3 regions of the Cupriavidus sp. 22TCCZM01-5 genome follow, and region 2 is predicted to be linked to each of the others. Evidence: predicted binding sites of a transcription regulator. Region 2 holds the regulator's gene; each other region holds the start of a gene.
The links. The regulator sigma-54, encoded in region 2, starts transcription at its own class of promoters, with help from an activator protein. The targets are predictions, from matches to a motif close to TGGCANGNAANCTGCTTT.
Positions count from the first base shown of each region.

Region 1 (3,277 bases), on a different contig from region 2:
CCTTCTTGTAGCTGACCGGCTCGTTCCAGATGTCCATGGCCCACTCGTTGGCCGGCACATAGAACAGGCCGGTCTGCGGGCTGTAGGCCATCGGCTGCTGGTTCTTGCCACCCAGGAAACCGGGCGCGGCGAGTACGGACTTGCCCTTCTTCGGGTCGTCGCCACTGGCCGGGTCGCCGGGGCGGCCTTCGTCGATGTAGTTGGGCCGGCCGGTCTTCAGGTCGATGCCGGTGGCCCAGGTGATCTTCTTCACGAACGGGAAGGCATTGACCAGCTTGCCGCTGGCCGCGTCGTTGACATAGAAGAAGCCGTTGCGATCGGCCTTGCCGCCCATGCGCTTGCCGTCCAGGTCGAAGGTCACGAACTCATTGACGCCATCAAAGTCCCAGCCATCGTTCGGGGTGTTCTGGTAGTGCCAGACGATCTTGCCGGTGGCCGGATCGATCGCCACCGTCGACGCCGAGTAGAGGTTGTCGCCCTTGCGGATATGGCTGTTCCACGGGCCGGGGTTGCCGGTGCCGAAGTAGACCAGCCCCGTGGACGGATCATAGGTGCCGCCAAGCCAGGTAGCGGCGCCGCCGGTCTTCCAGGTCTCGCCGGGCCAGCTGGCGTTCTCGGTGCCGGTCACGCCGTTCTCGGTCTTGTTGCCGTCCTTGTCGTACTTGTAGCCCATGTGGCCTTCGACCACCGGGCGCGACCACACCAGTTGCCCGGTCTTGGCATCGCGCGCCTCGACCCGGCCGACCACGCCGAACTCGCCGCCCGAAATGCCGGTGAGCACCATGCCTTTGACGATCAGGGGCGCCGCCGTGTACGAATAGCCCGCGGCATAGTCGGCCAGCTTCTCCTTCCACACCACCTTGCCGGTCTTCTGGTCGAGCGCGACCAGTTGTGCATCCAGCGTGCCGAAGATAACCAGGTTGTCGTAGAGCGCCGCGCCGCGGTTGACCACGTCGCAGCACGGCATGATGCCTTCGGGCAGCCGGTGCTCGTACTTCCACAGCTTGCTGCCGGTCTTCAAGTCGAGCGCGTAGAGGCGAGAGTACGACGCGGTGACAAACATCTTGCCATCGTGGATCAGCGGCTGCGCTTCCTGCCCGCGCTGCTTTTCGCCACCGAACGAGAACGACCACGCCGGCACCAGGTTGGCGACGTTCTTGGTATTGATGCGTGTCAGCCCGGAATAGCGCTGGCCTTGCGGTCCCATGCCCCATGACAATACGTCGCCGGGGCTCTTCGCATCGTTCTCGATCATGGCATCGGTCACTGCCGCCTGCGCGGCCAGGGTGGCCACGGCAGTCGCGACTGCCATCACTAGTCGTAACGTCCTCATTGTCATCTCCTCTTTATTCTCGGTTTCCACCGGCGCACCACTGCGCCATACACCAGTGACGCTTTTGGCAATTCCCATGCCAGTCGGATTGCCGCGCAAACACGCCGGTTGCAGACGCATGACGCCGTGGCGGCCGTGTCAGCACGCAACATTGCGTTGCATCTGCTCCAGAACTGAACAACCGCCGGTGGCCTGGGCAGTCAGCCAAAGCGGTCGCGCCAGCGCATAGCGCCCCGAGGTACGGAACCTGCTCTGTCTCCCTCAGCCAGTTCAGGTCCGGTCGTTGCCCAACGCAGGCAGCCACCCCTAATCCGGAGGAGACGCAAGATGCCAACCAACCCGTTCCCTGCGCCGCCACCGCAGGCCATCCACCACACCCGCGCGCGGCGCCGCAAGCGCTGCCGCCGTGCGGCCACGGCGATTGCCATGGCCGTAGCGGTGCTGGCGCAGCGGCCCGCTGTTGCGCAATGGGACACCGCTGCGCCAAAGCAGGACAGTGCCGTCCTGCCAGAAGTGCTGGTGGTGGCGGCCGCGCCGCTGCCCGGCATCGGCGTGGACGGCAACCTGGTGCCCTACACAGTGCAGACCGTCCGCGGCGATGACCTGAACGGTACGCGCGCCAGCAACCTGGCCGACTACCTGGGACGCAACCTGGCCGGCGTCAACGTCAACGATATCCAGGGCAGCCCCTTCCAGAGCGACATCACCTACCGCGGCTACCGAGCCTCATCGATCGCGGGCGTGCCGCAAGGCCTGTCGGTCTACCTCGATGGCATCCGCATCAACGAGCCGTTCGGCGATGTGATCAGCTGGGACATGATCCCGGAGGCCGCCCTGGAAAGCGTGTCGCTGGTCTCCAGCGCCAACCCGGCCTATGGCCTGAACAGCCTGGGCGGCGCGCTGGCCATGACCACGCGCTCGGGCCTGGACTCGCCCGGCTTCACGGCCGACCTGTCCTATGGCAGCGGCAACCGCAAGCGCGCCGACCTGTCGGACGGCGTGCGCAGCGAAGGCGGCTGGCACGCCTTCGCCGCCGGCACGCTGTTCCAGGAGCATGGCTGGCGGGACGACTCGTCAGGGCAACTCGGCAACGTCTTTGCCAAGGCGGGCTATGCGGGCGAGACCGACAGTTTCGACGTATCGCTGCTCCATGGCCGCAGCACGCTGACCGGCAATGGACTGGTACCGGCCTACCATGCCAGCGGCAACGGGACTGAGCCCGACATCTACCAGTTGAACCGTCGCGCGGTCTATACCTACCCGGACCAGACGCGCAACCAGGTCACCCAGGTCGCCATCAACGGCCGCCACTGGTTCGACGACAAGACCAGCGCGGCCGCCCTTGCCTACGTGCGCAACAGCCGGCGCGACACCACCAGCGGCGACGTCAGCCCCGACTACGAGGCCTATGCCGAAGCCTGTGCGGACGGGTTCAACGCCGATGGCAGCCCGCGTGGCGACGGCTGCGGCGTAACCCGTGCCGAAGGCGCGGCGCTGCACCCGGCCGTGGTCAATACCAGCCATATGCGGCAGCAGACCGTAGGCGTGGCCCTGAGCCTGGCCAGGGAGACCGAACACCACGTGCTGAATGCCGGCATCAGCCTGGACCGAAGCCGGCTGACCTATTCCCAGTACGCCCAGCCGGGCACCTTCACCGACGACCGCGGCGCCGTGGCCGATGCCGGTGCGCCAAATAACCTGGTCTCCGGCGTCAGCGGCAACGCCCGCACGTTCGGCATGTACCTGTCCGACACCTGGACCCTGACGCCCAGCACATTCCTGACGGCGTCGGCACGATGGAATCTCGCCACGGTGAGCAATACCCTGCAAAACAGCGACGGCAGCGAGCAGCCGCGCGAGAGCTTTACCTACCACCGTCTCAATCCCGCGCTGGGCCTGGTGCAGAAGCTGGGCGGCGGGGTCTCGGTGTTTGGCGGCTATGCG
Region 1 is NZ_JBYOJR010000012.1:7,286-10,562, reverse strand. Features, by position in the region: gene AC3FNH_RS13650 (PQQ-dependent methanol/ethanol family dehydrogenase) at 1-1,333, opposite strand, end outside; gene AC3FNH_RS13645 (TonB-dependent receptor) at 1,661-3,277, shown strand, end outside.
Region 1: the regulator sigma-54 is predicted to act here: its motif matches at 1,398-1,415, upstream of AC3FNH_RS13650 (PQQ-dependent methanol/ethanol family dehydrogenase).

Region 2 (3,277 bases):
GATTGATGTTGCCGGGTGGCAGCAGTTTGGCCAAACGATTCATGGGCGATGCGAGGATTTCAGTTAGCAGGCAGATCGGACTGCTCAGCCCGGAAACGAAGCAGGGCCGGATTGCGGCGAGGCCATGGTTTGCCAGGCGTTCGGCCATTAGTTCGGCCATTATAGAGCAGCGTCTCCCCTGTTCTTGTGCAATGCAGCGCCGGTCCCTGTAGGTCCCGGCCCGTGCTGGTGCCGCCGCACCAGGGTCAGGCGGGCGCACCGGAGTCGCCACCGGCTATGTCTTGGAGAGCATACACCGTGCGGCGCCAGTTGCGAACACTTGTGCCGGCGGCCCGGGCAAGGCTGGGGCCGCGGATGCAAAAAAGCCGCGCTACATGGCGCGGCTTGCTTTTATCAGTCCCTTTCTAAGGGCCAGCCTAACGACTGGCAGGCATGATCATTGCTGCTGTAATTGTGACTCGGCCATCTGGTACTTGACCGCTTCGCGGTCGTGGCCTTGCACGCGGTCCTTGTAGCGAATCACCTGGCGGTCCAGCTTGTCGACGAGTGCGTCGATGGCCGCATACAGGTCTTCGTGGTGGGCTTCGACAAAGATGTCCTTGCCCCGGAGGTGCAGATTGATTTCCGCGTACTGCCGCCTGTCCTTTTCCTTGTGATTGTCGACTGAGAGTAGCACGCTGACGCCAATGACTTGATCGAAATGCCTGACGATACGCTCCAGCTTCGTTTCCACGTACTCACGCAGAGGGGGCGTGATGTCCAGGTGGTGTCCACTGATCTTGAAGTTCATAGCGCTTCTCCTTCTGAAAGAGCTGCACCAGGCAGGCGGTGCAACTCGGCTACAAAGTCTTGCGGAGATTGACAGCAGGGATCTTCAGGGCTTCGCGATACTTGGCGACGGTACGGCGCGCGACGACGAAGCCTTGTTCACCCAGCAATTCGGCAATTCGGCTGTCGGAAAGAGGACTCCTCGGGTCTTCGGCTCCTATAAGTTGCTTGATCAAGGCGCGGATGGCCGTTGATGAAGCCGCGCCACCGGTTTCGGTGGACACGTGGCTGCCGAAAAAGTACTTCAGTTCGAAAGTACCCATTGGCGTTGCCATGTATTTATTAGTCGTCACCCGGGATATGGTTGACTCGTGTAATCCCAGTGTATCGGCAATCTCCCGCAAAACCAAGGGGCGCATCGCGATTTCGCCATGCGTGAAAAAGTTCTTCTGACGTTCGACAATTGCCTGCGAAACTCGCAGGATCGTGTCGAACCTTTGCTGGATATTCTTGATCAGCCAGCGCGCTTCCTGCAGCTTCTGCTGCAGGCCGGCCGCGCCGGACTCTCCCTTGGCTCCGCGCAGGATCTGCGCATACATATCGTTGATGCGCAGGCGCGGCATCACGTCCGGGTTGAGCTGCGCGATCCATCCGCCGCCACCCTTGCGCACGAACACGTCCGGCACCACGAAGTCGGCTTCGGGGCGGCTGTACGCGTGGCCCGGATATGGCGCGAGCGAGCGGATCAATTCGTGGGCGGCCTTGAGCGCCGCTTCGTCCACCTGCAGTGCTTTTTTCAACCGCGTGTAGTCGCGCACGGCAAGCAGCTCCAGGTGATGGTTGACGATCGACAATGCCAGCTCGCGCTGCGGGTGCTGCAGCCGGCGCAGCTGCAGGGTCAGGCATTCGGCGGCATTGCGCGCGCCTACGCCGGGCGGGTCGAAGCTTTGCAGCAGCGCGAGTATGGCCTGCACTTCCTCGACCTCGAATTCGAGTTCCTCGGGCAGCTCGGCGCAGATCTCCTCTAGCGACGCGCTCAGGTAGCCGTCGTCGTCGAGCGATTCGATCAGGAAGATCGCGAGCCCCTTGTCACGTGTAGAGATCTTCAGCGGCGCGAGCTGTTCCATCAGGTGTTCGCGCAGGGTGGGCTCGGCATCGCGCAACTGCATGGGCGTCTTCTCGTCGTCATCGCCCTGCGGGCGCCGCGCGAAATCGTCCAGGCTCCAGTCGCTGCCGTAATCGTCGCCACCGCTGTCACTGTAGCCTTCTTCATCTGCGCCCGCGCCGTTGGCGTTTGCTTCGCCATTGCCCTGCGGTTCCGCTGGTGCGGGTGCCGGTGCGCTCTGCAGATTGACCGAGCCGTCCGCAGCCACGCGCAGCGGGCTTTCGATCCAGTCGTTCTCGCGCTCGAGCAGCGGGTTTTCGGTCAGGGCCTGCTCGACTTCCTGCTGCAGTTCCAGCGTGGAAAGCTGCAGCAGCCGGATCGACTGCTGCAATTGCGGCGTGAGGGCAAGATGCTGGGAGAGGCGGAGCTGTAGCGACGGTTTCATGCGACCTATTCTATGCGCATCTTCCCGTTGTTGGAACGGAAATTGCTATCGCTGATGCTGCATGATCGTCTCTGCCAAGGGGACAGTTTCAGCCCCGGCTTCACATGCGGAAGTTCTCGCCCAGATAGACGCGACGCACCGACTCGTTGGCGATGATGTCTTCGGGCTGGCCCGCTGCGAGTACGGTGCCTTCGCTGATGATATACGCGTGGTCGCAGATGCCGAGCGTTTCGCGCACATTGTGGTCGGTGATCAGCACGCCGATGTTGCGTGCCTTGAGGAAGCTGACGATGCGCTGGATCTCGCCGACCGCGATCGGGTCCACGCCGGCAAATGGCTCGTCGAGCAGGATGAAGCGCGGCGACGATGCCAGCGCGCGCGCGATTTCCACACGGCGGCGCTCACCGCCCGACAGCGACAGCGCGGGATTGTTGCGCAGGTGGGCGATCTGCAGGTCGTCGAGCAGCGTATCGAGGCGGCGGTCGATCTCGGCCTTGGGCAGCGCCTTGCCGTTTTCGAGCTGGAGCTCCAGCACCGCGCGGATGTTCTCTTCCACATTGAGCTTGCGGAACACCGAAGCTTCCTGCGGCAGGTAGGACAGGCCCATGCGCGCACGCTCGTGGATGGCCAGGCCGCTGATGTGCTTGCCGTCGAGCACGATATCGCCCTCGTCCAGCGCCACCAGGCCCACGATCATGTAGAACGACGTGGTCTTGCCCGCGCCGTTCGGACCGAGCAGGCCCACGACCTCGCCGCTTTTCACGTCGAGCGACACGTCCTTCACCACCGTGCGCGACCCGTAGCGCTTCTTCAGGTGGCGCACGACCATCGTGCTGCTGTCGGCACGGACGTCGTTGGCGGCGGAAGCGGACGTGGGGGCGAGCATTGCGGTATCGGTCATGGTGGCGGTGGTGCGCTCGGGCGCGTAATTCAGGGCTTGCTGGACGGCGCGGGCGCCG
Region 2 is NZ_JBYOJR010000001.1:223,415-226,691, forward strand. Features, by position in the region: gene AC3FNH_RS01155 (PTS sugar transporter subunit IIA) at 1-43, opposite strand, end outside; gene hpf (ribosome hibernation-promoting factor, HPF/YfiA family) at 437-790, opposite strand; gene AC3FNH_RS01165 (RNA polymerase factor sigma-54) at 840-2,318, opposite strand; gene lptB (LPS export ABC transporter ATP-binding protein) at 2,419-3,219, opposite strand; gene lptA (lipopolysaccharide transport periplasmic protein LptA) at 3,249-3,277, opposite strand, start outside.

Region 3 (3,277 bases), on a different contig from region 2:
GAAATCATGGGCCTGCATCTGCCCGGCGCAGCCTTCGTGCACCCGGACAGCGGCCTGCGCGACGCGCTGACCGCGGCGGCGGCGCAGCGCGCGCTGGCGCTGTCGGCGCGTGGCGGCGAATACCTGCCGATGGCACGCATCGTCGACGAGCGCGCCGTCGTCAATGCCATGGTTGGCCTGCTGGCCACCGGCGGTTCCACCAACCACACCATCCACCTGGTCGCCATGGCACGCGCGGCGGGCGTGCTGATCGACTGGGACGATTTCGACCGTTTGTCGCGGATCACGCCGCTGCTCGCGCGCGTCTATCCGAACGGCTCGGCCGACGTGAACCACTTCCATGCGGCGGGCGGCACCGGTTATGTCATCGCCCAACTCCTCGAGGCCGGGCTCGTGCACGAAGACGTGCAGACCGTGGCCGGTCCCGGCCTGGCGCGCTACACGCAGGAGCCGGTGCTGGCCGACGGCGTGCTGCGCTGGCGCGACGGCGCGAGCGCCAGCGGCGACGCGCAGGTGCTGGCCACGGTCGCGCAGCCGTTTTCGGCCGAAGGCGGCTTGCGCCTGATGCAGGGCAACCTGGGGCGCGGCGTGATCAAGGTGTCCGCCGTGGCGCCGGAACACCGCGTGGTCGAGGCGCCGGCGCGCGTGTTCGATTCGCAGGAGGGGCTGCAGGCCGCCTTCGAGGCGGGCGAGCTGAACGGCGACGTGGTGGCCGTGGTGCGTTTCCAGGGGCCCAATGCCAATGGCATGCCCGAGCTGCACCGCCTCACGCCCGTGCTTGGTGCGTTGCAGGATGCCGGCCACCAGGTGGCGCTGGTCACGGACGGGCGCATGTCCGGCGCGTCCGGCAAGGTGCCCGCGGTGATCCACGTTGGCCCCGAGGCGCTGGCCGGCGGCCCGCTCGCGCGCGTGCGCGACGGCGACCGGGTGCGCGTGGATGCTGTGACCGGCACGCTGGCCTGGCTTGGCGATCCGGCAGAGTTCGCCGCGCGCCCGGTGGCGCAGGCCCCGGCCGACGCGTTCGCGCAGTTCAGCGTGGGCCGCGGCCTGTTCGGCCTGTTCCGCCGCCACGCGCGCAAGGCGGAAGAGGGCGGCAGCGCACTTGACCTGTCCGAGGCGGATGCCGTTCCCGCCGCGGCCACGCATGGAACTGCCGTGGCCGCGCATTCCGTCGCACAATAACCGGGCCAGGGCCCGTTTCACCCGATTCCCTGGCCGGCGCCAGCCGCCGGCCGGGCCCCTGCGCGCCGCCTGCCGGCGCGAGGCTACCGACAAGGATGGGGCAAACCATCCGACACCATGATCGATGGAGCAGACATGATCTATATCCTGATGGGCGTTTCCGGCAGCGGCAAGTCGACGGTTGGCGCTATGCTGGCGGAACGCCTGGGCTGCGCATTCCATGACGCGGACGAGTTTCACAGCGCTGCCAACAAAGCCAAGATGCACGCCGGCATCCCGCTCACCGACGAAGACCGCTGGCCGTGGCTCGCGGCCATGCGTGCCGCGATCGACGCCGCCCGGGCCGAGGGCCGCACCCATGTGTTCACCTGCTCCGCGCTGCGCCAGGCGTACCGCGACCGGCTGACGCCGCCCGATGGCGGCGTGACCTTTGTCTACATGAAGGGCGATGCGGCGTTGATTGGCTCGCGCCTGTCCTCGCGCACGGACCACTTCTTCAACCCGGCGCTGCTCCAGAGCCAGCTCGAAACGCTCGAGGAACCCCGCGGCGCGCTCGTGCTCGATATCCGGCAGCCGCCGGAAGCGCTGGTGCAGGCCATCCTCGACGACGGCGAACGGCACCGCGTCAAGGCCGCGCACTGACCCTCCGGCGCGCCGCCTGCCACGACGCTGGCAGGCATCTTGCTAATCCCGTTTCCGTGCTGCGCAGCCGCAAGGACTTGCGGCTTTCGCTGGCGCAGGTATGCTGAAAGGGCCAGTCACTCGACAGCTGTATAGCCAGGAAAACAAGGGGGCGGCGATTCCGGTGGGAGGCCGGCAGGCCAGGCGACCAGGACGCCCCCCAATTTCACGGAGGGAAGGGCCATCATGGCGGCGCGTTTTTTCGACGAGATGCTGGATTGGCGGGATGACGAGAGGAATACTGTCATCCAGGCGGGGCAGGCATTGCCGGGCGGCCTGGTACGGCCACACTACCGGCACTTCGCGGACTGGCTGGCGCGCCAGTCCGGGAACACCATGGCCAACAAGCGCGCCGAGGCGGACCTGATCTTCCGCCGCGTGGGCATTACGTTCGCGGTCTACGGCGACAAGGACGAATCCAACAGCGGCACCGAGCGGACCATTCCGTTCGACGTGATCCCGCGCATCTTCCCGGCCAGCGAGTGGGCGACGCTGGAGAAAGGGCTGCGCCAGCGCGTAGCGGCGCTGAACCGGTTCATCCACGACATCTACCACGGGCAGGACATCATTCGCGCCGGCGTGATCCCGCCGGACCAGATCTACAACAACGCCCAGTACCGGCCCGAGATGCTCGGCGTGGACGTGCCGCGCGACATCTACGCGCACGTGGCCGGCATTGACGTGGTGCGTGCCGGCGAGGGCGAGTTCTACGTGCTCGAAGACAACCTGCGCGTGCCGTCGGGCGTGTCGTACATGCTCGAGAACCGCAAGATGATGATGCGCTTGTTCCCGGACCTGTTTGCGCGCAACCGCGTGGCGCCGGTAGCCCACTATCCCGACCTGCTGCTGGACATGCTGCGCGGGGTCTCGCCGCAGGCGATCACGGATCCGACCGTGGTGGTGCTGACGCCGGGCATGTACAACTCGGCGTACTTCGAGCACGCCTTCCTCGCGCAGCAGATGGGCGTGGAGCTGGTGGAAGGCAGCGACCTGTTCGTCGAGGACGAGCACCTGTACATGCGCACCACGCAGGGCCCGCAGCGCGTCGACGTGATCTACCGGCGCGTGGACGACGACTTCCTCGACCCGCTCGTGTTCCGGCACGATTCCTCGCTCGGCGCGGCGGGGCTGCTGTCGGTCTACCGCGCGGGCAACGTGAGCATCTGCAATGCCATCGGCACGGGCGTGGCCGACGACAAGTCGATCTATCCGTACGTGCCCGACATGATCCGCTTCTACCTTGGCGAAGAGGCGATCCTCAGCAACGTGCCGACCTATATGTGCCGGCGTCCCGACGACCTGCAGTACGTGCTCGACAACATGGCCGACCTGGTCGTCAAGGAAACGCACGGCGCGGGCGGTTACGGCATGCTGGTGGGGCCGGCAGCGACGCGCGCGGAGATCGATACCTTCC
Region 3 is NZ_JBYOJR010000003.1:105,367-108,643, reverse strand. Features, by position in the region: gene edd (phosphogluconate dehydratase) at 1-1,182, shown strand, start outside; gene AC3FNH_RS04115 (gluconokinase) at 1,318-1,824, shown strand; gene AC3FNH_RS04110 (circularly permuted type 2 ATP-grasp protein) at 2,050-3,277, shown strand, end outside.
Region 3: the regulator sigma-54 is predicted to act here: its motif matches at 1,853-1,870, upstream of AC3FNH_RS04110 (circularly permuted type 2 ATP-grasp protein).